DNA from 3 places in the Pseudescherichia vulneris genome. Region 2 is predicted to be linked to each of the others. Evidence: predicted binding sites of a transcription regulator. Region 2 holds the regulator's gene; each other region holds the start of a gene.

Region 1 (9,686 bases), 370 kb from region 2:
TCATCAGCTCGCCGTTGCTGAGCCGATACTTCGGCTGGGTATCAAGGGCCGTAAAGTGATCCTGCGGCTCGCCCTTGCCGGGCATCATGCCGATATAGTTGCCGCCGACCAGCGCATCCAGCCCGGAGATCCCCGCCAGCGACGCTTTCGGCGTCACCAGCCAGAACTGGGTATCGTTACGCAGGGCATCCTTCATATCCGCTTTAATGCTGGCCTTCACCTCAATTTTATTGAGATTTTCGCTCAGGCGGATGTCCTGAACAGTACCCACCTCAACGCCCTGGTAGCGCACCGGCGTACGTCCGGCGACGATGCCGTCAGCCGAGACGAAATCAATGGTAATGGTGTTACCGCGATCCTCATAGCTGCTCCACAAGAGCCAGCCAGCAATCATTAATGCGATAACAGGTAGCAGCCAGAAAGGCGAAATTCGACGTTTTGTTTTAATGCGCGCTTCAGTCGGCGAAGCGGGGGTTTCCTGACTCATGTGCATCCCAAAGTAAGCGGCTGTCCAGCCATTCCACAGCAAGAATAGTCAAAATTACCGCTGCGCCGAAATAAAACGCAGCGGGACCCATAGTAAACGCGAGAAGCTGATCGCGGTTAATGAGTGACATTGTTATTGAAATCACAAACAGATCGAGCATCGACCAGCGGCCAATCCATGTCACGAAACGCAACAGCAGCAGGCGCGTGCGTAAACCCTGCTCGCATTTAAAATGGATACTCACCAGCAGTGTAAACAGGACGATGACTTTGGTAAACGGCACCAGGATACTGGCGATAAAAACAATGCCCGCGACGGCGACGTTGCTGCTCGCCAGCGACATGATCCCGGACATGATGGTATCCGCCTGCCGTGAGCCGTTGACATAGATAACCGAAATAGGCAGCAGGTTCGCTGGCAGCAGAAACACCATTGAGGCGATGAGGGCCGCCCAGCACTTTTGAATGCTGTGCCGTCTGCGGTAGCGCAGCGGAATATGGCAGCGTGGGCAGCGTCCGCGCGGATCCGGCAGGCCGGTGAAGTGGCACCCCAGACAGACGCGCAGATTTTCGTGCGGGCGCGTAGCGGGGCGCTGCGGATAGAAACGTTCCCACAGCTGCTCAATATTGAGATGAATAAAGGTCAGGATGCTTAAAATCACCAGCGCGATGAAGGCGATCAGTCCCACCCCAGGCTGCAGCCAGGCATAGTCCTGAACCTTTATAGAGGCAACGCCGATGCCGATCAGGTAGATATCCAGCATCACCCACTCCTTGAGCCTCTCCAGCATCAGCAGCACTGGACGCAGGTTCATCCCCAGCCGATTACCAAACCAGAGATAGGCGATGGAGGCCACCAGCACCAGCGGTGCACCAACGGTGCAGAACAGCACCATAGCGGCGGTGAGCGGATCGCCCTGGGAGGTCATCTGCCAGATCCCCATCAGCAGGTTGGCATCAATGCGCACGCCCAGCAGATAAAGGTGCAGCAGGGGCTCGCCCCACGCAAAGGGCATCAGCATCAACATGGTGATGGCCATCGCCCCCAGCCGGGTGAGTGACCAGTCCCGGCCATCGCGGACCTTCGCATCACAGCGTGGGCAATAAGCACTTTCGTGTGATTTCATTGCGGGCAGCGCAAAAAGCGTATCGCACTGCGGGCAGCGCTGATAATGTGCTCGTGGCAGAGGGTCGCCAATAGCACGAATCGCCATTTTCTTACCGGTGACTAACTTTTGTGTTTTCAGCGCCATGACGTATTTTGGACTATGTTCGAATTAATCTATCTTAACTCATGAATGGATTATCTTGAGCATGAAGGCATTTAATGTTTATTTTAATAGGCTAGGCTACCTTTTTTTGTATGACAACAAGTGATTGAATAATGAACAAAAGTGAATTTTACGCGGAGTTGAACCGCGATTTTCAGGCATTGATGGCAGGTGAAACCAGTTTTTTAGCCACGCTGGCGAATACCAGCGCGCTGCTGTTTGAACGCCTTGAGGGCGTTAACTGGGCAGGATTTTACCTGCTGGAAGGCGATACGCTGGTGTTAGGCCCGTTCCAGGGCAAGATTGCCTGCGTGCGCATTCCGGTAGGCCGCGGCGTTTGCGGTACGGCAGTGGCGCAAAACAGCGTCCAGCGCGTGGAAGATGTCCATGCGTTTGACGGGCATATTGCCTGCGATTCTGCCAGCAACGCGGAAATTGTTCTGCCGCTAGTGGTCCAGGATAAGATTATTGGCGTGCTGGACATCGACAGCACGGTATTTTCTCGCTTCACGGCCGAGGATGAGCAGGGGCTGCGCGAGCTGGTTTCGCACCTCGAACGCCTGCTGGAATCGACCGATTATCAAAAATTCTTTGCGAGCGACGCAGTATAATCAACGGATAACGTAGCATTTACTGATGGGGTCATTATAATGACGCCTGTTCATGCCTGCGGCTTGTTGGCAACGTCCGTTGTAATCAGGAAATTTCATGGAAAATCAACCTAAGTTGAATAGCAGTAAAGAAGTTATCGCCTTTCTGGCCGAACGTTTTCCTCACTGTTTCAGTGCAGAAGGTGAAGCGCGCCCCCTGAAAATTGGTATTTTTCAGGATCTGGTCGAGCGCGTTGAAGGAGAGATGAGCCTCAGCAAAACTCAGCTTCGTTCTGCGCTGCGTCTGTACACCTCAAGCTGGCGCTACCTGTACGGGATCAAAGCAGGTGCGACCCGCGTCGATCTCGACGGCAATCCGAGCGGTGTACTGGATGAACAGCATGTTGAGCATGCGCGTAAGCAGCTGGAAGAGGCGAAAGCCCGCGTCCAGGCCCAGCGTGCTGAACAGCAAGCCAAAAAGCGCGAAGCCGCTGCGGCTGCCGGTGAGCAGGAAGATGCGCCACGCCGCGAGCGTAAACCGCGTCCTGCACCGCGCCGTAAAGAGGGCAACGAGCAGCGTAAACCACGCGCCGACAAACCTGCCGCGAAACCTCAGCGCGCACCGCGTGAAGAGCCACAGCATACGCCAGTATCCGATATTACTGCGCTGAACGTGGGTCAGAACCTTAAGGTGAAAGCGGGCAACAACGCAATGGACGCCACTGTACTGGAGATCACCAAAGACGGTGTTCGTGTACAGCTGACCTCAGGCATGTCGATGATTGTACGCGCAGAACACCTGTTGTTCTGAAACGGAGGCCAGGCCCGGCATGAACACTTTGTTTAAGCGCACCGCGTTGGCTGGCCTGTTCCTGATTGCAGGACAGGCTTTTGCCGTGGAAGATATTACGCGTGCCGATCAGATTCCGGTATTAAAGGAAGAGACCCAGCATGCAACGGTCAGTGAGCGCGTTACATCGCGCTTCACCCGTTCCCACTACCGTCAATTCGATCTCGATGAGGCATTCTCGGGCAAGATTTTCGATCGCTATTTAAACTTGCTGGACTACAGCCATAACGTGCTGCTGGCAAGTGACGTTGAGAAGTTCATGCCGAAGCGGAGCGTGCTTGGCGAGGAGCTGCGCACCGGCAAACTCGACGTGTTTTATGCGCTCTATAACCTGGCACAAAAGCGCCGGTTTGAGCGCTACCAATATGCGCTGAAGGTGCTTGAGCGGCCGATGGATTTCACCGGCAACGACACCTTTAACGTTGACCGCAGTAAAGCGCCGTGGCCGAAAGACGACGCGGAGATGAACGCCCAGTGGGATGCCAAGGTGAAGTTCGATGAGCTGAGCCTGAAGCTGACCGGTAAGGACGAGAAAGAGATCCGCGAGACGCTGACCCGTCGCTATAAGTTCGCGATTCGTCGTCTGGCGCAAACCAACAGTGAAGATGTCTTCTCTCTGGCGATGACTGCGTTTGCCCACGAGATCGACCCGCACACTAACTATCTGTCGCCGCGTAACACCGAGCAGTTCAACACCGAGATGAGCCTCTCCCTGGAGGGTATCGGGGCGGTGCTGCAGATGGACGACGACTACACCGTGATTAACTCCATGGTCGCAGGCGGTCCGGCGGCGAAGAGCAAAGCCATCACCGTTGGCGACCGTATCGTTGGCGTCGGCCAGCCGGGCCAGAACATGGTGGACGTGATTGGCTGGCGTCTTGATGACGTCGTAGCCCTGATCAAAGGTCCGAAGGGGAGCAAGGTACGCCTTGAGATCCTACCCGCCGGCAAAGGGACCAAGACCCGCATTGTGACCCTGACTCGTGAGCGTATTCGCCTTGAAGATCGCGCCGTGAAGATGTCGGTGAAAACCGTCGGCAAAGAGAAGGTGGGCGTGCTGGATATTCCTGGCTTCTACGTTGGCCTGACCGATGACGTCAAGGTGCAGCTGCAGAAGCTGGAGAAACAGAACGTCAGCAGCGTGATCATCGATCTGCGCACCAACGGCGGCGGCGCGCTGACCGAAGCGGTCTCGCTCTCTGGCCTGTTTATTCCGTCCGGCCCGGTGGTGCAGGTGCGTGATAACAACGGCAAGGTGCGTGAAGACAGCGATACCGACGGCGTCGTCTACTATAAAGGCCCGCTGGTGGTGCTGGTTGACCGCTTTAGTGCCTCGGCGTCAGAGATCTTTGCTGCCGCGATGCAGGACTATGGCCGGGCGCTGATCGTCGGTGAGCCGACCTTCGGTAAAGGTACGGTGCAGCAGTATCGCTCCCTGAACCGCATCTACGATCAGATGCTGCGTCCGGAGTGGCCAGCGCTGGGTTCGGTGCAGTACACCATTCAGAAATTCTACCGCGTTAACGGCGGCAGCACGCAGCGTAAGGGCGTGACGCCGGATATCATCATGCCGACCGGCAATGAAGAGACCGAAACCGGTGAGAAGTTTGAAGATAACGCGCTGCCGTGGGATAGCATCAACGCTGCGACCTTCGTGAAGTCTGGCGATCTAACGCCGCTTGGGCCGCAGCTGCTCAAGGAGCATGACGATCGTATCGCCAAAGATCCGGAGTTCCAGTATATCCTGAAGGACATTGCTCGCTTCAATGCCCTGAAAGATAAGCGGAATCAGATATCGCTCAATCTTGCCCAGCGTGAGAAAGAGAACGCCGAAGACGATGCGATTCGCCTGGCTCGCCTGAACGACCGCTTCAAGCGCGAAGGCAAGCCGGTGCTGAAGAAGCTGGACGATCTGCCGAAGGATTATCAGGAGCCGGATCCCTATCTTGATGAGACGGTGCATATTGCCCTCGACCTGGCACATATCGAGAAAGATAGCCCGCCAGCGCAGCCCGCTAAGGCACAGTAAACCGCAACAGGCACAAGAAATTGTGCCTGTTTTTTTTAACATGCGTATCGCGGCGTAAGCCTGCCGCGTCTAAATGTAAAGTTGTGTCTTTCTGGTAACTTACGCGCGGGTTATGCTTGAAAATAGTCAATATACCCATACGATGTGGGTAGTCGCATAGTGCGTTTTGTTAAGTTGAGGTTAAAAGAAAATTATGATGCGGATCGCGCTCTTCCTGTTAACGAACCTGGCGGTGATGCTGGTCTTCGGGCTGGTGCTGAGCCTGACGGGTATTCAGTCGAGTAGCGTTCAGGGCTTGTTGATCATGGCGCTGCTGTTTGGTTTTGGCGGCTCGTTCGTTTCGCTGTTGATGTCGAAATGGATGGCCCTGAAGTCGGTCGGAGGGGAAGTCATTGAGCAGCCGCGCAACGATATGGAGCGCTGGCTGATGAACACCGTGGCGCAGCAGTCGCAGCAGGCAGGCATCGCGATGCCGCAGGTTGCCATCTATCACGCCCCGGATATAAACGCCTTTGCCACCGGCGCGCGCCGTGATGCGTCGCTGGTTGCGGTAAGCACCGGCCTGTTACAAAACATGAGCCGTGACGAAGCCGAAGCGGTTATTGCTCACGAAATCAGCCATATCGCGAACGGTGACATGGTGACCATGACCCTGATCCAGGGCGTGGTGAACACCTTCGTTATCTTTATCTCGCGTATCCTGGCGCAGATCGCCGCCGGTTTTATGGGTGGCAACCGCGACGAAGGCGAAGAGAGCAACGGCAACCCGCTGATCTACTTTGCCGTGTCGATGGTGCTGGAGCTGGTGTTTGGTATTCTGGCGAGCATTATCACCATGTGGTTCTCGCGTCACCGTGAATTCCATGCCGATGCCGGATCGGCGAAGCTGGTGGGTCGTGAGAAGATGATTGCCGCCCTGCAGCGTCTGAAAACCAGCTACGAGCCGCAGGAAGCCAGCACGATGATGGCTTTCTGCATCAACGGGAAATCCAAATCCTTGAGCGAGCTGTTTATGAGCCACCCGCCGCTGGATAAGCGTATTGAAGCCCTGCGTAGCGGTGAGTACCTGAAGTAACTTGTGGTTTAAATAAAAAGCGCGTCAAATGACGCGCTTTTTTTATGCCTGCGGTTTCTGCGTCATCCGCAGTCCACTGATGGCGGCGGCAACGGCGGCTAATACCGCCGCGAACAGCAGCGCAACATGCGTCGCGTGATCGGTGAAAAGATTAAACATCAACGCCACCATCGCGGCCCCGATGCTCTGTCCGAGCAGGCGCGCGGTGCCGAGCATGCCGCTGGCTCCGCCGCTGCGCTGGCGCGGGGCGGCGGTAATAATGGTGTGGTTATTGGGCGACTGGAACAGCCCGAAGCCCGCTCCGCAGAGCATCATCCGCCAGATGATATCCATATCCGACGGTGCCGCTGGGAGAAGCGCCAGCGCCAGCAGCCCCGCAGCCATTACCGCCAATCCCACCGCACCCAGCAGGCCCGCGTGAACCCGCTCAATCAGATACCCCGCCAGCGGGGCCATCACCATAGTTGCCAGCGGCCACGGCGTCAGCAGTAGCCCGGTCTCCACTTCACTGCGGCCCAGCACGCTTTGCATAAAGAAGGGCAGAGAGACCAGGGCCAGCATCTGGGCGCAGAATGAGCAGATCGAGGTGCAGATAGAGAGCGAAAAGAGCGGAATGCGCAGCAGATCCACCGGCAGCAGCGGCACGGGCAGCCCAAGCTGGCGGCGAATAAAGAAGTAACCGATCACCAGCATGGCCGCTACCTCCGCAGCGATAAGCGTTAGCGACTGTCCCTGGGCAAAGCCGCCCAGCGCCAGGATGAGCAGGCCAAAGGTGAGGGCGTTCATCACCGCGCTGGGCAGATCGAAGCGCGTGGTGCTGCGGCGCGGCGGGTTGGCAGGCAGATAGCGCATCGCCAGCAACAAGGAGACGATCCCCAGCGGCACGTTGATCAAAAACAGCCACTGCCACGAACCCACGGCGAGGATCGCGGCGGCAATGGTGGGGCCCGCCGCCGAGGAGACTGCCACAACAAAGGAGTTGATGCCCATCCCCCGGCCCAGGCTGCGCTGAGGGTAGATGAGGCGAATCAGCGCCGTGTTAACGCTCATCAGTGCCGCGCCGCCGAAGCCCTGCGCGATACGCGCCAGGGTGAGCATAGTGAGCGAGTCGGAGAGAGCGCAGAGAAACGAGGTGACGGTAAAGAACGCCAGCCCGCACTGATAAACGCGTCGATAGCCAAACATATCTCCCAGAAATGCAAAGGAGAGCAGGGAGATCACAATGGCAATCTGGTAGGCGTTCACCACCCAGATCGAACTTGCCGGGGAGACGTGCAGATCGCTGGCGATAGTTGGCAGCGCCACGTTAGTGATGACGCCATCCAGCACCGCCATGGCAATACCGATGATGATCGTCAGTATCGCCCCGTAGCGCTGCGGTATCGGCAGCCCTTCTGTAAAAGATTTATCCATGGGATTTATATGATTAAGCTGAAATTATTATCGTGAGAACGATTTTACCAGCCAGGCGCTGTTTTTATATCGCAGATTTGTAACGAAGTTAACAAACTGCCATTGCGGGCGACCCGCGACGAAATTATAATAAAAACCTATTCTAAATTTTATAAAACACTCGCGATGAGGTGATTAATGGCAATCGCAGATTTGGACAAGCAGCCAGATTCTGTCTCTTCAGTACTGAAGGTCTTTGGCATTCTGCAGGCGCTCGGGGAAGAGCGGGAAATTGGCATTACTGAACTGTCTCAGCGTGTGATGATGTCAAAAAGCACCGTGTATCGCTTTTTGCAGACGATGAAATCCCTTGGCTACGTGGCCCAGGAGGGGGAGTCTGAGAAGTACTCCCTGACGCTTAAGCTCTTTGAACTCGGCGCACGTGCGCTGCAAAACGTTGATTTAATTCGCAGCGCCGATATCCAGATGCGTGAGCTGTCGCGTCTGAGCAAAGAGACGGTGCACCTTGGCGCGCTGGATGAAGACAGCATTGTCTACATCCATAAAATCGACTCCATGTACAATCTGCGCATGTACTCCCGTATTGGTCGCCGCAACCCGCTCTACAGCACCGCCATCGGTAAAGTGCTGCTGGCCTGGCGCGATCGCGAGGAAGTTAAACAGATCCTCGAAGGCGTTGAATATAAGCGCAGCACCGATCGCACCATCACTACTACCGACGATCTGCTGCCGGTGCTCGATACCGTTCGCGAGCAGGGTTACGGCGAAGACAACGAAGAGCAGGAAGAGGGGCTGCGCTGCATTGGCGTGCCGGTCTTTGACCGCTTTGGCGTGGTCATCGCTGGCCTGAGCATCTCCTTCCCAACGCTGCGCTTCTCTGAAGAGCGTCTGCATGAGTATGTTGAGATGCTGCATACCGCAGCACGTAAGATCTCCGAGCAGATGGGCTACAACGACTATCCGTTCTGATACCAGACGCCGCGCCAGACGCGGCGTTTTCATCTCTGCTACCTCCTTGACAGTAGTTTCCTGAAGGGTCAAATAGCGCTACAGTTAGCTCCGGTTTAAGATGCCGGGAGTAACCTGTTTGCATAAAACGTTGATTCGGAGAGAAGAGTGAGAAAGTTTCGGTGGCTGCTTGTGATTGCCATCCTGGTAATTTGCCTGATGCTCTGGACCCAGATGCTCAATGTGATGTGCGATCAGGACGTACAGTTTTTCAGCGGTATTTGCGTTATCAATAAATTTATCCCCTGGTAGCGGCATTTTTGCTTCGAATCATTCCCTTCCTTAATGCCAGTGGTAAGATAGCGCGTCAACATTGAGGTGGTGTAATGAACGAAGTACTGAATTCGGGCGCGTTCAATCTTGCGTCCCTGGTAATTTCTTTGGTGGTGCTGGTCGTTGGGCTGGTGCTGTGGTTTTTTGTGAACCGGGCCAGCTCTCGTGCTAACGAGCAAATTGAACTGCTTGAGGCGCTGCTGGATCAGCAAAAACGACAGAACGTGCTGCTGCGTCGCCTCTGCGATGCCAACGCGCCGGAAAAAGCCGAGCCGGAAGTAAAAGCGGCGGCAACGGTGCAAACCGACGGCGACGATTTTATCCGCCTGGTGGCTGAACGCTAAATGCGTTGGAAGGGGTGGTGAGTGATGGCATGGAAAAATCCCTGGTATAATCCAGCCCTGACTCACCATACGCCCACCGGGTTTCGTAATCTGACCCCCGGAGGGCATCAGCCCGGTGACGTTGAGCGCTGGCAAAAAGAGCGCCGCGCCGCCGGGCTGCCGCATCCTCCCGAGGGTGGCTATGACACTTTTCTTCAGCAGTGGTGGCAGCGCGCCGAAATAGGCGGCAGCGAGGATGGGGTGTGGTGGCTGGGCCATGCCAGCATGCTGCTCCGTCTGGACGGCTGTTATCTGCTGGCGGATCCGCTCTTCTTTAATCGTGCCTCCCCGGTACGCTTTACCGGGCC
Region 2 (9,686 bases):
GCCTGGCTGCGGGCGCGGTTCTGGCTCCAGAAGGCGCGGTAGGCCACGCCTTTTACCTCAAACTCCACTTCGGCCAGGCACTCGGCGGTGTCGCGGGTCATCAGGTCGTTCTGCGACTGCGACACGTTGCTCAGGCGCGGCGTCTCGTGATAGAGCGCCAGGCAGATAGCATCCAGCAGGGTGGTTTTTCCCGCGCCGGTGGGGCCAGTGATCGCGAACAGGCCGTTGCTGGCAAACGGCTCGGCGGTAAAATCAATCTTCCACTCTCCCTTCAGGGAGTTAATGTTCTTCAGGCGCAGGGTAAGAATTTTCATGCGTCTTGCTCCTGGGTCAGCGCTTCCACGGTGGCGCTAAAGAGGGTGCGAACCCGCTGGCCCTGTGCGTCGTCAGGCTCTTCCAGCGCCAGGCGACGCTCGAAAACCTCCTCCACGCGCAGCTCGCTGAGGGTTTCCCGCAGCTCGCCCGCCATCATTCGCTGACGCTGCTCGCGGCTGCGGCGTACCAGCAGCACCTCAACCGGCAGATCCTCGGTCATGGCCTGGATCCGGCGCTGCATGTCCGTCAGCCAGTCGTCGGTAGTGATTTCAATATCGAGCCACACCGGCGGCGAAGCGGGGGATCCGCGCCACTGCTCAAGCTGCTGGCCAATGGCGGCAAGATCGCCTTTGATCACCGCCAGCTGCTGAGTTACCGGCACGGTCAGGAGCGTAACGTCCGCCAGCCTGCCGTCGGCGAAGGTCACCAGGTTAACGCTTTTCGCCTTGCCGGTTTCGTCGAAGCTGAGAGCAATAGGTGAGCCGCAGTAGCGGATATGCTGCTGCCCGCCAATGACCTGCGGACGATGAATATGCCCGAGGGCAATGTAATCCACCGGAGGAAAGTTCTGCGCCGGGAAGGCGTCCAGAGTGCCAATATAGATGTCGCGCACCGCGTCGCTTTTGCTGGCCCCGACGGTGGTCAGGTGGCCGCTGGCGATAATCGGCAGCGGCGCGTCACCGCGCAGGTCGCAGGCCTGCTGATACTGCTGCTGATAGTAGTCGGTGATCGCCGCCAGCAGATGCTGCTGCTTCTCGCTGCCGGAGAGGCCCGCCTGGCTGGTAACGATGTCGCGCGGGCGTAAAAACGGCACCGGGCAGAACACCGCGCCCGGCGTGCCGTCGCGATGCTTAAGAATGAATGGTGCGCAGCCCGCCGCGGCCACCACGGTGGTGTGCAGAAAGGCCAGGATCTCCCGGGATTCGTTCAGGGTCGCCACCGAGTCGTGGTTACCCGCCAGCACCACCAGGTGACAGCCGGTTTGCTGGAGCTGAACCACAAAGCGGTAGTAGAGTTCGCGCGCGTAGCTGGGGGGCGCACCGGTATCAAAGATATCGCCGGCAACGATAATGGCATCAACCTGTTGGGCCTGTGCCGTCTCCAGCAGCCAGTCCAGAAAGGCGGCATGTTCAGCGGCCCGGCTCTTGCTGTAAAAGTTTTGGCCGAGATGCCAGTCAGAGGTGTGAAGGATGCGCATATCGGTTCCATGGCAAAAAAGCGTAAGGCGGATTATAAACGTTTAGGCACAGCGGGAAAGCGGCGATCGTCTTGCGGATGTCATCTGCACGCGTTCAGGTTCATACTGCCTTCATGCTTTTCATAAATCTGTCATAAAACTGACGCATAATGCCACGCAACATATTGATTACAACTATATAGGGCAAATCATGGCGAGACGTATTCTGGTCGTAGAGGATGAGGCCCCCATTCGGGAGATGGTCTGCTTCGTGCTTGAGCAAAACGGCTTCCAGCCTGTTGAAGCGGAAGATTATGACAGTGCGGTGAACCAGCTCAACGAGCCGTGGCCCGATCTTATCCTGCTCGACTGGATGCTGCCCGGCGGCTCGGGCATTCAGTTCATCAAGCACCTAAAGCGCGAAAACATGACCCGGGACATTCCTGTTATGATGCTTACCGCGCGCGGCGAAGAGGAAGATCGCGTCCGTGGCCTGGAGACCGGGGCGGACGACTACATCACCAAACCCTTCTCGCCGAAGGAGCTGGTGGCGCGTATCAAAGCCGTGATGCGCCGAATCTCGCCGATGGCGGTGGAAGAGGTGATTGAGATGCAGGGCCTGAGCCTCGATCCCACCTCACACCGGGTTATGACCGGCGAAAACCCCCTCGACATGGGGCCGACCGAGTTCAAGCTCCTGCACTTCTTTATGACTCACCCGGAGCGGGTCTATAGCCGCGAGCAGCTGCTGAACCACGTCTGGGGAACCAACGTTTACGTTGAGGATCGCACGGTGGACGTGCATATTCGCCGCCTGCGTAAAGCGCTGGAGCTGAGCGGCCATGACCGTATGGTGCAGACCGTTCGCGGCACGGGTTACCGTTTTTCGACCCGTTTCTAATCATTGACTGGAGTGTGACGCGTGCTGGAACGGCTGTCATGGAAAAGGCTGGTCTTAGAGCTGTTTTTAAGCTGTATCCCGGCCCTGGTGCTTGGAGCAACGTTTGGCTATCTGCCGTGGTTTTTGCTGGCCTCGGTCACCGGATTACTGATCTGGCACTTCTGGAATCTGCTCCAGCTCTCCTGGTGGCTGTGGGTTGACCGCAGTATGACCCCGCCTCCGGGACACGGCAGCTGGGAGCCGCTGCTCTACGGTCTGCATCAGATGCAGCTGCGCAACAAAAAGCGCCGTCGCGAGCTGGGCAGCCTGATCAAACGCTTTCGCAGCGGCGCGGAGTCGCTACCGGATGCAGTGGTGCTCACCACCGAAGAGGGGGTGATCTTCTGGTGTAACGGCCTTGCCCAGCAGCTGCTGGGGCTACGCTGGCCAGACGATAACGGCCAGAATATCCTCAACCTGCTGCGCTACCCTGAGTTTACCCAGTACCTGAAGCAGCAGGCGTTTACTAAACCGCTTAACCTGGTGCTGAACAACGGACGTCATCTGGAGATCCGCGTGATGCCCTACAGCGAGCAGCAGCTGCTGATGGTCGCCCGCGACGTCACCCAGATGCACCAGCTGGAGGGGGCACGACGCAACTTTTTTGCCAACGTCAGCCATGAGTTGCGTACGCCGTTGACGGTATTGCAGGGCTACCTGGAGATGATGCAGGAGCAGACCATGGCCGGGGCAACGCGGGAAAAGGCGCTGCACACCATGCGTGAGCAGACCTCCCGCATGGAAGGCCTGGTCAAACAGTTACTCACCCTGTCAAAAATTGAGGCCTCGCCGATTCACACCCTGAATGAAGTCATTGATGTGCCGATGATGCTGCGGGTCGTTGAGCGAGAAGCGCAGACCCTCAGCCAGCAGCGGCAAACCATTGAGTTTCATGTCGATCCTTCCCTGAAGGTATTGGGCAGCGATGAGCAGATGCGCAGTGCCATCTCTAACCTGGTCTATAACGCGGTAAACCATACGCCGCCCGCAACGCACATCATCGTCAGCTGGCAGCGGGTCGCGAGCGGCGTAGAGTTCAGCGTTGAGGATAACGGGCCGGGCATTGCCGCCGAGCATATTCCCCGCCTGACCGAGCGTTTCTACCGCGTCGATAAGGCACGATCCCGCCAGACCGGCGGCAGCGGGTTAGGGCTGGCGATCGTGAAGCATGCGGTCAACCACCACGACAGCCGTCTGGAAATTACCAGCGAGCCGGGCAAAGGCACCCGATTTAGCTTCACGCTACCGGAAAGGCTCATTGCCAAAACCACAGAATAGCGCCGTCGCTGTCACTATAACTTTCCACAGGCCGCAAAATGCGGCCTGTTAGCTTTGCACCATTCAGCACAGCACGTGTTTTTCTGTGGTTGCTGCTTTTTTGTTCGCATGTTTAGCCGTGTGTTTTTCTTATAATTAGCGTTTTATGCTGGTTATTCACTCCAGCCTACAATAACCATCTGGTTTTGCGATCCCATCTTGCCTTTAAACGTTATAAGCGTTTAAATTGCGCCCCTGTCGATGACAGACAGGCTGGATTTGCGTGGTAAATCGAAAAACTATTCTTCGCCACGCCCGGTGGGAAGCATATCCCGCTGGAATCTAATGATATTGCCGCTGTATTGTCCCGTAGGGACTGGCGAAAAATTCAACACGTTCAACACCACATCCACAGGCAGTTAATACATATGACCCATCGTTTAAAACCACGAGATATCGTTGCTCTGGGCTTTATGACATTCGCGCTGTTCGTCGGCGCGGGTAACATCATTTTTCCGCCAATGGTCGGTTTGCAGGCGGGTGAACACGTCTGGACGGCGGCCTTTGGTTTCCTGATCACCGCAGTTGGTCTGCCGGTGCTAACGGTCATCGCCCTGGCGAAAGTGGGTGGCGGTGTCGATAGCCTTAGTGCGCCGATTGGCAAAGTAGCTGGCGTGCTGCTGGCCACCGTCTGTTACCTGGCCGTCGGCCCGCTGTTTGCGACCCCGCGTACCGCGACCGTGTCGTTCGAAGTGGGGATTGCTCCGCTGACCGGCGACGGCGCGATGCCGCTGTTTATCTACAGCCTGGTCTACTTTGCCATCGTTATTCTGGTGTCGCTCTATCCGGGCAAGCTGCTGGATACGGTGGGTAATTTCCTTGCGCCAATGAAGATTGTCGCGCTGGTGGTGCTCTCGGTGGCCGCCGTCGTCTGGCCTGCTGGCCCGATCAGCCACGCGATGGAGGCCTACGAGCACGCCTCGTTCTCCAACGGGTTTGTTAACGGCTACCTGACCATGGATACCCTCGGTGCGATGGTATTCGGTATCGTGATCGTCAACGCGGCCCGCTCTCGCGGCGTCAGCGATGCGCGTCTGCTGACCCGTTACACCGTGCTGGCTGGCGTGATGGCGGGCGTAGGCCTGACCCTGCTCTACCTGGCTCTGTTCCGCCTCGGCTCCGACAGCGCTTCGCTGGTCGATCAGTCGGCAAACGGTGCGGCTATCCTGCACGCCTACGTGCAGCATACCTTCGGCGGCGCAGGCAGCATGATGCTGGCAGTGCTGATCTTCCTGGCGTGCCTGGTCACCGCCGTGGGCCTGACCTGCGCCTGCGCCGAGTTCTTCGCCCAGTACGTGCCGCTCTCTTACCGTACGCTGGTGTTTATCCTCGGCGGCTTCTCGATGGTGGTCTCTAACCTCGGCCTGAGCCATCTGATCCAGCTCTCTATTCCGGTGCTGACGGCGATCTATCCGCCCTGTATCGCACTCGTTGTATTAAGCTTTACCCGCAACTGGTGGCATAATTCGTCCCGCGTGATTGCGCCAGCCATGTTTGTTAGCCTGGTCTTCGGTGTGATGGACGGTATCAAAGCGTCGGCGTTAGGCGGTATCTTACCGGCCTGGACGACGCGTCTGCCGCTGGCAGAGCAGGGTCTGGCATGGTTGATGCCGACCGTAGTAATGGCGGTGCTGGCAATCTGCTGGGATCGCGTCGCGGGACGTCAGGTGACATCCAACGCACATTAATCTACGGTTGCGTCTTTAACCACGGGGCTTACAATCCCGTGGTTTTTTTATTTTTAAACGGCAGTGGAAACGATGGAAAGTACGAACAAGCTAAAGCGGGGATTAAGCACCCGGCACATCCGCTTTATGGCGCTAGGCTCGGCGATTGGTACCGGGCTGTTTTATGGCTCGGCAGACGCCATCAAGATGGCAGGTCCCAGCGTGCTGCTGGCCTATATTATTGGCGGCGCGGCGGCCTATATTATTATGCGCGCTCTGGGCGAGATGTCGGTGCATAACCCGTCGGCCAGCTCGTTTTCGCGCTACGCTCAGGAAAACCTCGGGCCGCTGGCGGGGTATATCACCGGCTGGACCTACTGCTTTGAAATTTTGATTGTCGCTATCGCCGACGTCACCGCCTTCGGTATCTATATGGGCGTCTGGTTCCCAACGGTCCCGCACTGGATCTGGGTGCTGAGCGTGGTGATGATCATCTGCGCCGTCAACCTGATGAGCGTTCGGGTCTTCGGCGAGCTGGAGTTTTGGTTCTCGTTTTTCAAAGTTGCCACCATCATTATTATGATTGCCGCTGGTTTCGGCATCATCATCTGGGGCATCGGCAACGGCGGACAGCCTACCGGCATCCACAACCTGTGGAGCAATGGCGGCTTCTTTAGCAACGGCTGGCTCGGCACGGTAATGGCGTTACAGATGGTGATGTTTGCCTATGGCGGCATTGAGATCATCGGCATCACCGCCGGTGAAGCTAAGGAGCCGGAGAAGTCGATTCCGCGCGCTATCAACTCTGTACCGCTGCGTATTCTGGTGTTCTATGTGGGCACGCTGTTTGTCATCATGTCGATCTACCCGTGGAACCAGGTGGGAACCCAGGGCAGCCCGTTCGTGCTAACCTTCCAGCATCTCGGGATCACCTTTGCCGCCAGCATCCTTAACTTTGTGGTGCTGACCGCCTCGCTTTCAGCCATCAACAGCGACGTGTTTGGCGTCGGACGTATGCTGCACGGCATGGCGGAGCAGGGTAGCGCCCCGCAGATTTTCGCTAAAACCTCTCGCCGCGGCATCCCGTGGGTAACGGTGCTGGTGATGACCGTGGCGCTGCTGTTTGCCGCCTGGCTGAACTACATCATGCCGGAGAATATCTTCCTGGTGATCGCCTCCCTGGCAACCTTCGCTACGGTCTGGGTATGGATTATGATCCTGCTGTCGCAGATCGCGTTCCGTCGTCGACTGTCGCCGGAAGAGATCAAGGCGCTGAAGTTCAAGGTGCCGGGCGGGGTGCCTACAACGGTTGTCGGCGTGCTGTTCCTGGTCTTTATCATCGCCCTGATTGGCTACCACCCTGAGACCCGCATTTCGCTCTACGTCGGCTTTGCATGGATTGCTCTGCTGCTGGTGGGCTGGATGTTTAAACGCCGAAAAGCAGTGGCGTAAACCACCGCACATCGCATACTGTTCTCTGGCAGGTTAACCTAAAGGAGAGCAGTTATGCTGAATGCCTGGCATCTTCCGGTCGCACCGTTTGTAAAACAGAACAAAGATAAGCTGCAGGTTGTCCTGTGGCTGACCGGAGACGCGCTGCCGCTGCGGGTAACCCTGCGGGCAGAACATGATAACGAAGAGATCTCGATCCGCATGCATCCGCTGCGCAGTGCGCCAAAGCCTGGCGTTACGGCCTGGCGGGCTGAGATCGACTTAACCAACGGACAGCCGCGCCGCCGCTACAGCTTTAAGCTGCTGTGGGACGACCGCCAGATCTGGTTTACCCCGCAGGGCTTTAGCCGCTTTCCTCCTGCCCGGTTGGAGCAGTTCGCCGTTGACGCACCGGATAGCGGGCCGCAGTGGGTGGCCGATCAGGTTTTCTATCAAATTTTCATCGACCGCTTTGCCCGCAGCCTGCCGCGCGAGTCCAGCCAGGACAACCTCTACTATCACCACGCCGCCGGGCAGAACATTGAGCTGCGCAACTGGGATGAGCCTGTCACCGCCCACGCTGGCGGCTCGACCTTCTACGGCGGGGACCTCGACGGCATCAGCGAAAAGCTGCCGTACCTAAAGAAGCTAGGCGTCACCGCGCTCTACCTGAACCCGGTCTTTACCGCCCCCAGCGTGCATAAATACGATACCGAAGACTATCGCCACGTCGATCCGCAGTTCGGCGGCGATGGGGCGCTGCTGCGCCTGCGGGAGAACACCCGGCGGGAAGGATTCCGCCTGCTGCTGGACGGCGTCTTCAACCACAGCGGAGACTCCCACGCCTGGTTTGACCGCCACAATCGCGGCACTACTGGCGCCTGCCATAACCCAACATCACCCTGGCGGTCGTGGTACAGCTTCTCCGCTGACGGACGAGCGCTGGACTGGCTGGGCTATCCGAGCCTGCCAAAGCTGGACTATCAGGATCCCTCTCTGGTAGAGGAGATATATGGCGGCGAGGACAGCATTGTACGCCACTGGCTGAAAGCGCCGTGGAGCATGGACGGCTGGCGGCTTGATGTGGTGCATATGCTGGGCGAGGCGGGCGGGGCACGCAATAACCTCCTGCATGTCACCGGCATCAGCCAGGCGGCAAAAGAGACCAACCCAGACGCCTATATTGTCGGAGAGCACTTTGGCGACGCCCGCCAGTGGCTACAGGCCGACGCCGAAGATGCCGCCATGAACTACCGGGGCTTTACCGTGCCGGTGTGGGGCTTTCTGGCCAACACCGACATCTCCTACGATCCGCAGCATATCGATGCGCAAACCTGCGTGGCGTGGATGAACAACTACCGCGCTGGCCTGTCGCACCAGCAGCAGCTGCGCATGTTTAACCAGCTCGACAGCCACGACACCGCCCGCTTTATCTCCCTGCTGGGTAAACAGGTGGATCGGATGCCGCTGGGGGTGGTGTGGCTCTTTACCTGGCCGGGCGTACCCTGCATCTACTATGGCGATGAGGTTGGTCTGGATGGCAACAATGATCCCTTCTGCCGCAAGACCTTTCCGTGGGATAAAAAACAGCAGGATGCCACGCTGTTTGCGCTTTATCAGCAGATGGCGACGCTGCGCAAGAAAAGCCGCGCGCTGCGTTACGGTGGCTGTCAGGTAGTAAGTGCGGAAGGCGATGTGGTGGTGTTTGTGCGCGTTTACCAACATGAACGCGTGCTGGTGGCGATCAACCGCGGCGAGGCCTGCGAGGTGGTACTCAGCGATGTACCGCTGCTGGATGTCCCTGCCTGGCAGTGTAAAGTGGGCACCGGCACCATCGAGGATAATGTGCTGTCGCTTCCGGCGGTCTCCGCCACGATTTGGCGCAATCGCTGAACCTGTTGCAACATTTTTACCAGTATTGAAAAGAAATGTAATATCCTTTCGGGAGTGATCACCGAACCGAAGGTAAAACCATGGATGAGCTTTTGCTGGTTGCCGGTCTTGTTCTCTTTCTCGCCCTGATCGTCGCCCCTGCGCTGGCGATCGGAGCCTGGCGAAAAAGCAGCGATACGCAGCGGGAATTGGGCATATTGCGTGAACGGCTGACGGCGCTGGAGCAGCAGCTGGCGGGGCAGGTGAGCGTACCTGCTCCACAACCGTTGTCTGATGGGATAGCGGAGCCGGAACCTGATCCTGTCATTGTACCTGCGGTAGAACACCCCATCGTCGATCCCTGGGCTGCGCAAACGGCGTTGCCTGAGCCGGTCGCCGACACTCAAATGGCGACCAGCACCCCCCTGGCCGAGGAGCCGCGCGGCGGCATGATCTCCTCGCTGGTCAGCTGGTTTATGCGTGGTAACCCTCTGGCGAAACTCGGCATTCTGTTGCTGTTCTTCGGGCTGGCGTTTTTATTTCGCTATTCCGTCGAGCGCGATCTGTTCCCGCTGGAGCTGCGCCTCTGCGTGGCAGCACTGGCGGCCGTGGTGCTGCTGGCGCTCGGCTGGCGACTGCGCCACAAACAGCCGGTGTATGCGCTGATTTTGCAGGGCGGCGCTACTGGCGTGCTCTACCTCACGGTGTTTGGCGCGTTCCGCCTCTGGCAAATGCTGCCGATGACGCTGGCGTTTGCCTTGCTGCTGCTGATCTGTGCGGTAAGCGTCGGGCTGGCGGTATTGCAGCGCGCCTTAAGTCTCGCCATGCTCGCCAGCCTCGGTGGTTATCTCGCGCCGCTGCTGCTCTCTACCGGCGGCGGCAGCCACATCGGGCTGTTTTCATTCTATCTGCTGCTCTCCTGCGGCATTTTGGCCATCAGCGTCTGGCAGCACTGGCGTGTGCTTAA
Region 3 (9,686 bases), 1.4 Mb from region 2:
TTCACCGAGCGCGGGCGCGTGATGGCACCCAGCAACCGCAAGCAGGCGGAGATCCCAGCCAGCGCGGAGCTGATCGATAACCCGGTGGGCACCGCCTGCGGCTTTGCCGTCAAGCTTAACCGCTGCCTGATGTTCTTTACGCCGGGCGTACCCTCTGAATTTAAGGTAATGGTGCAGCAGGAGATCCTGCCGCGTCTGCGGGAGCGCTTTAGCCTGCCGTTGCCGCCAGTCTGCCTGCGCCTGACCACCTTTGGCCGCTCCGAGAGCGATCTGGCCCAGAGCCTGGATCACCTTCAGCTACCGGAAGGGGTGGTGATGGGCTACCGCTCATCCATGCCGATCATCGAGCTGAAGCTGACCGGCCCGGCAGAGCAGCGTGAAGCCATGGAGGCGCTGTGGCCAGAGGTGCAGCGCGTTGCGGGCGAGAGCCTGATCTTTGAAGGCACCCAAGGGCTACCGGCGCTGCTGGCAGAGAAGATGCGTGAGCAGCAGCTGAGCCTGACCGTTAGCGAGCAGTTCACCAGCGGCCTGCTGGCGCTGCAACTCTCCCGTGCGTCTGCTCCGCTGCTGGCGAGCGAGGTACTACCGTTCCAGGCCGACACGCTGGAGCAGACCGCGCGCTGGGCCACTGAGCAGCGCAACCGCCACCTGGCCGGGCTGGCCCTGAGCGTCGGCGGGCTGGACGAGGAGCACATTAACTTTGCCCTCGCTACGCCGCAGGGTACTCACGCGCTGCGAGTGAAATTCAGCACCGGACGCCACGGCGTGGCCATCCGTCAGGAAGTGTGTGCCATGATGGCCCTGAACATACTGCGCCGCTGGCTAAGCGGTAAAGATGTCGCCAGCGATCACGGCTGGGTGAGCGTGGTCGATTCCCTGTTTGTAGCGTGATCCGCTTCTGCCTGTAGCATTCCAGGATGTTCACCGCCTTTGTCGGTGGACATCTTAACACTCCCGTACGTCCCCCTCCTTTATGTTCGTTTTCTTATCATTTAATCCTTTCTAATCTGTTTTTTGATTCATTTCGCTCGATATTGCGATATTATGCGCTTTTTTGCGCTTTTTTGCGCATTTTTGTCATATTTCTGTAACAATCTGTGCGTGGATTCACAGTAACAATTGCCGATATTTCTTAACATCGTCGGCCTCGCTGAAGTGGTGAGGCACGTTAACCCTACACATTTAATACTTGGCCACGGAGGCTACATGCTCAGTATCTTTAAACCAGCGCCACATCAGGCGCGCCTGGGAAAGGCAGAGATTGATCCGCTCTACCGTCGTTTGCGCTGGCAAATCTTTATCGGCATCTTCTTTGGCTACGCGGCGTACTATCTGGTGCGTAAAAACTTCGCCCTCGCGATGCCCTATCTGGTAGAGCAGGGTTTCTCCCGCGGCGATCTCGGATTCGCGCTGTCGGGCATTTCCATTGCCTACGGTTTCTCCAAGTTCATTATGGGCTCGGTATCGGATCGCTCTAATCCACGCGTTTTCCTGCCTGCCGGGCTGATCCTGGCGGCGGCGGTGATGCTGTTCATGGGCTTCGTGCCGTGGGCGACATCGAGCATTGCCGTCATGTTCGTACTGCTCTTCTTATGCGGCTGGTTCCAGGGGATGGGGTGGCCACCGTGTGGTCGCACCATGGTGCACTGGTGGTCGCAGAAAGAGCGCGGCGGCATTGTCTCGGTGTGGAACTGCGCGCATAACGTGGGCGGCGGTATTCCGCCTCTGCTGTTCCTGCTAGGAATGGCCTGGTTCAACGACTGGAAAGCCGCACTCTATATGCCAGCGTTCGGTGCGATTGTGGTGGCAATTATTGCCTTTGCGCTGATGCGTGATACGCCGCAGTCTCAGGGGCTGCCGCCCATTGAAGAGTACAAGAATGACTATCCGGATGATTACAGCGAGCAGCACGAAGAGGAGCTGACCGCTAAACAGATCTTCATGAAGTATGTCCTGCCCAACAGGCTGCTGTGGTACATCGCGATAGCCAACGTCTTTGTCTATCTGCTGCGCTACGGCATCCTCGACTGGTCGCCGACCTACCTGCGTGAGGTGAAACACTTTGCGCTGGATAAATCCTCGTGGGCCTACTTCCTGTATGAATATGCGGGGATCCCGGGCACCCTGCTGTGCGGCTGGATGTCGGATAAGGTGTTCAAAGGCAACCGTGGTGCGACGGGCGTGTTCTTTATGACGCTGGTGACCATTGCTACCGTGGTGTACTGGCTTAACCCGCCGGGCAACCCGGGCGTGGATATGGCCTGCATGATTGTTATCGGCTTCCTCATCTATGGTCCGGTCATGCTGATTGGTCTGCATGCCCTGGAGCTGGCCCCGAAAAAAGCGGCTGGCACCGCAGCGGGCTTTACCGGCCTGTTTGGTTATCTGGGCGGTTCGGTGGCGGCGAGCGCCATCGTGGGCTATACCGTTGACTTCTTCGGCTGGGACGGCGGCTTTATGGTGATGATCGGCGGAAGCGTGCTGGCCGTACTGCTACTGATTGTGGTGATGTTCGGTGAGAGGCGGCACCATACGGAAGTGCTGGCGCGTCGTTAATAAGCAATAAACAGAAAAGGGCCGCAAGGCCCTTTTTTTATGCCCCGGAAACAGGTAAGGTTCACGTAGCATTTACTTCTTATAAATCATGTAAAATCAATACATTATGTTGATGATCCGCGCGACGATCCTGGATGACCCAGTGCGACTCTCTGTTTACCTTTTTTCACTATTTAACGCTAAATATTGCTGTTAACGTCGAATAATAATTTATTTACATGCATCGCGGCGTGTAAAAATAAGCGCCGGGCTGTATGTTGAAAGTATTCACTATCGCCATATAATCGTCCTTATTATCAGTGCGACTTATGAAATAAGGATCGAACGGCACCCTACGGACAGTTTTAAGAGATATGAGTAAAGATACGATGGGATATCGGCTATACGGTTACGTAATAGGCAAAGAAATTCACTTCGAGATTGAAAACCGAAGGCTTTATCGCCTGCCGCAGGGAAGCGCCGATAAATCATTTATCTTTGGCTCGGTATTATTTAACCATACGATGCTGCATCTGTTTGTCTATCTATTACAGCATGGCCGTCATGCGACGGTGCCGCGCGAGGAGCTGCTGCGCGTGGTATGGGAGGAGAACGATCTGGTGCCATCGAGCCAGCGCCTGTGGCAGGTATTAAAAAACCTTAATCGTCGGCTCAGCCTGCTGGGATTACCTGATGACTTCATTGCCAACGTCAGGGGAAGCGGCTATATCATTAACTATGTTGATATTACGCCAATCTATTACAGAGTCAGTGAACTCCAGCGCTGCTCTGAGAAAATAACGGAGAGTTAGCTATTCCGGCGTGAGTGATGTCAACCCGGAAATTTATCCCTGAACATGTGTGTGTTCAGGGATTTTTTATATTTGCCGATCGGCCACTACAGATCGAGTTCAATATCGCCCATGGCGCGACAGCAGCAGGGGAGGATCTCCCCGGCCTGGATAAAGGCCAGCGGCTCGGTGAGCCACTCAACCTGACCAGCAATTAGCCGGGTTCGGCAGGAGCCGCAGTAGCCCTCCCGGCACTGGTACTCTACGTCAACCTTGTGGAACTCTAACGCCGCCAGCAGCGACGGATGTTCATCCTGGCACAGCAGCTGTGCGCCAGTGATGCGCAGCGTCACCGCACCCATTAGAGCTGGAAGTCGCTGAGATCGTCGGTGTTTACTTCCGAATCGATCTGTCCGACCAGATAAGAGCTCACCTCAACCTCCTGCGGCGCTACCTGCACGTTGTCAGAGACCAGCCAGGTATTGATCCATGGGATTGGGTTGGAGCGGGTTTGGAACGGCAGATCCAGACCCACCGCCTGCATACGGATATTGGTGATGTACTCTACGTACTGGCAGAGAATATCTTTGTTCAGGCCGATCATCGAGCCGCCCTGGAAGAGATATTCCGCCCACTCTTTCTCCTGCTGTGCCGCCTGTACGAAGAGATCGTAAGAGGCCTGCTTGCACTCTTCGGCAATCTCCGCCATCTCCGGATCGTCCACGCCGCTACGCAGCAGGTTCAGCATATGCTGGGTGCCGGTCAGGTGCAGGGCCTCATCGCGGGCGATCAGGCGAATGATCTTGGCGTTGCCTTCCATCAGCTCGCGCTCGGCGAAGGCAAAAGAGCAGGCGAAGCTGACGTAGAAGCGGATCGCTTCCAGCGCGTTAACGCTCATCAGGCAGAGATAGAGTTTCTTCTTCAGCTCGCGCAGGTTCACGGTCACGGTTTGACCGTTGACGGTATGCGTACCTTCGCCCAGCAGGTGCCAGTAACTGGTTAGCTGGATCAAATCGTCATAGAAGTGGGAGATACCTTCCGCTCGCTTGAGGATCTGCTCGTTGGTGACGATATCATCAAACACAATCGCCGGATCGTTGACGATGTTACGGATGATATGGGTGTAGGAGCGGGAGTGGATGGTCTCGGAGAATGCCCAGGTTTCGACCCACGTCTCCAGCTCAGGGATAGAGATCAGCGGCAGTAGCGCCACGTTCGGGCTGCGGCCCTGAATGGAGTCTAGCAGCGTCTGATACTTCAGATTGCTGAGGAAGATGTGCTTTTCATGCTCCGGCAGCGCCTGGAAGTCGATGCGGTCACGCGAGACGTCAACCTCTTCCGGACGCCAGAAGAAGGAGAGCTGTTTCTCAATCAGCTTTTCAAAGATGTCATATTTTTGCTGATCGTAGCGGGCGACGTTAACCGACTGGCCGAAAAACATCGGCTCTTTTAGCTGATCGTTCTTCGTCTGTGAAAAGGTGGTGTATGCCATGCGAGTGTTTCCTGTCCTGCTAGTATGCGCCCGGCGGCGCAGAGCTTGCCGGGCCTACAATATCCCGTAGGCCGAGTGAGCGAAGCGTCACCCGGCTAAACGATATTAAATCTTACATGCGCCGCTTTCGCAGCCGTCGTCCTGAATAGAAGGCACCATGTCGTCCTGCGCATCTTCCGCACCGTCACGGGTGTTCTGATAGTACAGGGTCTTGACGCCAAACTTATAGGCAGTGAGCAGATCCTTCAGCAGCTGCTGCATCGGCACTTTGCCAGATGGGAAGCGGGACGGATCGTAGTTGGTGTTCGCAGAGATCGACTGGTCGATAAACTTCTGCATGATGCCCACCAGCTGGAGGTAACCGTCGTTGTTCGGCATCTCCCACAGCAGCTCATAGTTGTTTTTCAGGTGCTCATAGTCCGGCACCACCTGGCGCAGGATCCCGTCTTTCGACGCTTTGATGCTCACGTGGCCGCGCGGCGGCTCAATGCCGTTGGTGGCGTTAGAGATCTGCGATGAGGTCTCAGACGGCATCAGCGCGGAGAGCGTAGAGTTACGCAGGCCGTGGGTCTTGATGGACTGACGCAGCGCTTCCCAGTTGTAGTGCAGCGCTTCGTCGGTAATGGCGTCGAGATCCTTTTTATAGGTATCGATCGGCAGGATACCCTGGGCATAGGTGGTCTCGTTGAACCACGGGCACGCGCCTTGCTCTTGCGCCAGCTCGTTAGAGGCTTTCAGCAGGTAGTACTGAATGGCCTCAAAGGTCTGGTGGGTGAGGTTGTTGGCGCTGCCGTCGGAGTAGCGCTTGCCGTTTTTCGCCAGCCAGTAGGCGTAGTTGATCACGCCAATACCCAGCGTACGACGGCCCATTGCCCCGCGTTTTGCGGCCGGGATCGGGTAGTCCTGATAGTCCAGCAGCGCATCCAGAGCACGTACCGCCAGCACGGCCAGCTCTTCCAGCTCGTCGAGGCTATTGATAGCGCCAAGGTTGAACGCCGACAGCGTACAGAGCGCGATTTCGCCGTTCTCATCGTTGACGTCCATCAGCGGTTTGGTCGGCAGGGCGATCTCCAGGCACAGGTTGGACTGGCGCACTGGCGCAACCGCCGGATCGAACGGGCTGTGGGTGTTGCAGTGGTCAACGTTCTGAATGTAGATACGACCGGTGGAGGCACGCTCCTGCATCATCAGCGAGAAGAGCTCAACGGCCTTCACGCGCTGCTTACGGATGCTCTCGTCCTGCTCATACTGCACGTACAGGCGCTCAAATTCGTCCTGATCGGCAAAGAAGGCGTCGTACAGGCCCGGCACGTCGGACGGGCTGAAGAGGGTAATATCCTGGCCTTTCAGCAGACGGGTGTACATCAGCTTGTTGATCTGTACGCCGTAGTCCATGTGACGAACGCGGTTGCCTTCGACGCCACGGTTGTTTTTCAGTACCAGCAGGCTCTCCACTTCCAGATGCCACATTGGGTAGAAGAGGGTCGCCGCACCGCCGCGCACGCCGCCCTGGGAGCAGGACTTCACCGCGGTCTGGAAGTGCTTGTAGAACGGAATACAGCCGGTGTGGAACGCTTCACCGCCACGGATCGGGCTGCCGAGGGCGCGGATGCGACCGGCGTTGATGCCGATACCGGCGCGCTGGGAGACATACTTCACAATCGCGCTGGAGGTGGCGTTGATGGAGTCCAGGCTGTCGCCGCATTCGATCAGCACGCAGGAGCTGAACTGGCGGGTTGGGGTACGCACGCCGGACATGATCGGCGTCGGCAGCGAGATCTTAAAGGTCGAGACCGCGTCATAGAAACGCTTCACGTAGTCCAGACGGGTATCGCGCGGATAGTTAGAGAACAGGCACGCGGCAACCAGAATATAGAGGAACTGGGCGCTCTCGTAGATTTCGCCGGTCACGCGGTTCTGAACCAGATACTTGCCTTCCAGCTGTTTTACGGCCGCATAGGAGAAGGTCAGGTCGCGGTCGTGCTGGATGAAACCGTCCATCTGCTGGAACTCTTCTTCCGTGTAGTCTTCCAGCAGATGATTATCGTATTTGCCCAGCTCAATCATCTTGCGTACGTGGTCGATCAACACCGGCGGCTCAAACTGGCCGTAGGCTTTTTTACGCAGGTGGAAGATGGCAAGGCGGGCAGCCAGATATTGATAATCCGGCGCGTCGCGGGAGATGAGATCGGCAGCGGCTTTGATAATGGTTTCGTGGATGTCGGACGTTTTAATGCCGTCGTAGAACTGAATGTGGGAACGCAGTTCAACCTGAGAGATCGATACGTTATTCAGCCCTTCTGCCGCCCAATCCAGCACCCGGTGGATTTTATCCAGATTGATGCGTTCAGTACGACCATCACGCTTCGTCACCAGCAGACTCTGATTCATGTACCTGTCCTTAAGAAAAAAAGTATCCCCCGCTTATCCACATTTTCACACTGTGGTTAAACCTGTGGATAAATACTATATGTAGGGGGTGTTTGATAAAAACGTCACAATATGGTGAGTATTCTAGTCTGGATTCTTTTCAGTACAAGAGTTGATTTTGAGGTTAAATTGCGGTTGCGGAAAGGTAATAAACGCTAAGTCCGCGAACGATAAGGGCTACAGGAAAGTCAACGCATGTGAAAAAAAAAAGTGAATGTGATCGAACGCTGAAATCTTCATCGCGGAACTGGCGGAAGTGAATTACGCAGCTTATGAGGCTGCGTAATTGTCATCACATTTTCAGATAACGTTAGCTGTTTTTTGCCTGGGTGTGCAGCATGTAGTTCACGTCAACGCCTGGGGCCAGCTTGAAGCGATCGCTAAGCGGATTGTAGTGCAGGCCAATCATATGCCGCTCCTGCAGCGGGGTAGGGTCGATCCAGCTAATCAGTTCGGCGGGTTTAATAAACTTCTTCACGTCGTGCGTGCCTTTCGGCACCATGCGCAACACGTACTCCGCGCCGACAATCGCCAGCAGCCAGGCTTTACCGCTGCGGTTAAGCGTCGAGAAGAAGACGTGGCCGCCTGGCTTAACGAGGCGGGCGCAGGCGTGCACCACCGACTGCGGATCGGGAACGTGCTCCAGCATCTCCATGCAGGTGACGACGTCATACTGTCCTGCCTGCTTAGCCGCATGCTCCTCTACCGTCTCCTGAACGTAGTCGACATGAATGCCGGACTCCAGGGCGTGCAGGCGAGCGACCTGTAGTGGCTCAAAGCCCATATCGAGGCCGCTGACGTTAGCGCCTTCCCGGGCCATGCTCTCGGCCAGGATGCCGCCGCCGCAGCCGACGTCCAGCACTTTTTTGCCGAACAGGCCGCCGACGCGCTCGGCGATATAGCCCAGGCGCAGGGGGTTGATACGATGCAGCGGTTTAAACTCGCCTTCGGTATCCCACCAGCGTGACGCCACGGCTTCAAATTTGGCGATCTCTTCATAGTCAACGTTTTGAGCCACCGGCGGTTTTTCAGCATTCATGGGCGCTTTTACTCCTTAATCAATCAGTGCATTGAGTATATCAGGAGAGAAGTATCAATAAAGCATTGGCGGGGGTGTTTCCTTTACCGGAATCACGTCGGCTGTGTTATAATTTGCGACCTTTGAATCCGGGATACAGTAGAGGGATAGCGGTTAGATGAGCGACCTTGCGAGAGAAATTACACCGGTTAACATCGAGGAAGAGCTGAAGAGCTCCTATCTGGACTATGCGATGTCGGTCATTGTTGGCCGTGCGCTGCCAGACGTCCGCGATGGCCTGAAACCGGTACACCGTCGCGTACTTTACGCCATGAACGTATTGGGCAATGACTGGAATAAAGCCTACAAAAAATCTGCCCGTGTCGTTGGTGACGTAATCGGTAAATACCATCCCCATGGTGATACGGCGGTGTATGACACCATCGTTCGTATGGCGCAGCCGTTTTCGCTGCGTTATATGCTGGTCGATGGCCAGGGTAACTTCGGCTCGGTAGACGGCGACTCCGCCGCGGCGATGCGTTATACGGAAATCCGTATGTCGAAAATTGCCCACGAGCTGATGGCCGATCTGGAAAAAGAGACGGTCGATTTCGTTGATAACTACGACGGAACCGAACGCATTCCAGACGTCATGCCGACCAAAATCCCGAACCTGCTGGTCAACGGCGCGTCCGGTATCGCGGTAGGGATGGCCACCAACATTCCGCCACACAACCTGACGGAAGTGATCAACGGCTGCCTGGCCTACATTGACGATGAGAACATCAGCGTTGAAGGGCTGATGGAGCACATTCCAGGGCCAGACTTCCCAACGGCGGCGATCATCAACGGTCGTCGCGGTATCGAAGAGGCCTATCGCACCGGACGCGGCAAGATCTACATTCGCGCGCGCGCGGAAGTAGAAGCCGACGCGAAAACCGGTCGTGAAACCATTATCGTGCACGAAATTCCGTACCAGGTGAACAAAGCGCGCCTGATCGAGAAGATTGCCGAGCTGGTGAAAGACAAGCGCGTCGAGGGCATCAGCGCCCTGCGCGACGAGTCCGATAAAGACGGCATGCGCATCGTGATTGAGATCAAACGCGACGCGGTGGGCGAGGTAGTGCTGAACAACCTCTACTCCCAGACGCAGCTGCAGGTCTCCTTCGGTATCAACATGGTTGCGCTGCACCACGGTCAGCCGAAGATCATGAACCTGAAAGATATTCTTTCTGCGTTTGTGCGTCACCGTCGTGAAGTCGTGACCCGTCGGACCATTTTTGAACTGCGTAAAGCCCGCGATCGTGCACATATCCTTGAAGCGTTAGCGGTTGCGCTGGCGAACATCGACCCGATTATCGAGCTGATCCGCCGTGCACCGACTCCGGCCGAAGCGAAAGCTGGGCTGGTAGCGCAGGCG

Evidence for each region. Region 2 encodes PhoB, which activates phosphate uptake and scavenging genes when phosphate is short. Its sites were predicted from a motif close to CTGTCATAAAACTGNCNNAT; they were not measured.
Region 1: kdgR (DNA-binding transcriptional regulator KdgR) is a predicted target of PhoB. The motif match lies at 7,781-7,800, and genes of this name have one in related genera.
Region 3: glpT (glycerol-3-phosphate transporter) is a predicted target of PhoB. The motif match lies at 1,075-1,094, and genes of this name have one in related genera.

What each region holds. Positions count from the first base shown of each region.
Region 1 is NZ_LR607338.1:2,260,163-2,269,848, reverse strand. It holds gene FN633_RS09680 (PqiB family protein) at 1-487, opposite strand, end outside; gene yebS (membrane integrity lipid transport subunit YebS) at 456-1,739, opposite strand; gene FN633_RS09670 (GAF domain-containing protein) at 1,871-2,368, shown strand; gene proQ (RNA chaperone ProQ) at 2,466-3,158, shown strand; gene prc (carboxy terminal-processing peptidase) at 3,178-5,226, shown strand; gene htpX (protease HtpX) at 5,420-6,301, shown strand; gene FN633_RS09650 (MFS transporter) at 6,344-7,714, opposite strand; gene kdgR (DNA-binding transcriptional regulator KdgR) at 7,892-8,683, shown strand; gene mgrB (PhoP/PhoQ regulatory lipoprotein MgrB) at 8,831-8,974, shown strand; gene FN633_RS09635 (YebO family protein) at 9,049-9,339, shown strand; gene FN633_RS09630 (MBL fold metallo-hydrolase) at 9,364-9,686, shown strand, end outside.
Region 2 is NZ_LR607338.1:1,887,967-1,897,652, forward strand. It holds partial or broken gene sbcC (exonuclease subunit SbcC) at 1-314, opposite strand, end outside; gene sbcD (exonuclease subunit SbcD) at 311-1,513, opposite strand; gene phoB (phosphate response regulator transcription factor PhoB) at 1,704-2,393, shown strand; gene phoR (phosphate regulon sensor histidine kinase PhoR) at 2,415-3,710, shown strand; gene brnQ (branched-chain amino acid transporter carrier protein BrnQ) at 4,118-5,437, shown strand; gene proY (proline-specific permease ProY) at 5,510-6,868, shown strand; gene malZ (maltodextrin glucosidase) at 6,923-8,740, shown strand; gene FN633_RS08075 (DUF2339 domain-containing protein) at 8,821-9,686, shown strand, end outside.
Region 3 is NZ_LR607338.1:3,302,206-3,311,891, forward strand. It holds gene FN633_RS13790 (nicotinamide mononucleotide deamidase-related protein YfaY) at 1-891, shown strand, start outside; gene glpT (glycerol-3-phosphate transporter) at 1,207-2,556, shown strand; gene FN633_RS13800 (winged helix-turn-helix domain-containing protein) at 2,910-3,347, shown strand; gene yfaE (class I ribonucleotide reductase maintenance protein YfaE) at 3,434-3,688, opposite strand; gene nrdB (class Ia ribonucleoside-diphosphate reductase subunit beta) at 3,688-4,818, opposite strand; gene nrdA (class 1a ribonucleoside-diphosphate reductase subunit alpha) at 4,924-7,209, opposite strand; gene ubiG (bifunctional 2-polyprenyl-6-hydroxyphenol methylase/3-demethylubiquinol 3-O-methyltransferase UbiG) at 7,559-8,287, opposite strand; gene gyrA (DNA topoisomerase (ATP-hydrolyzing) subunit A) at 8,445-9,686, shown strand, end outside.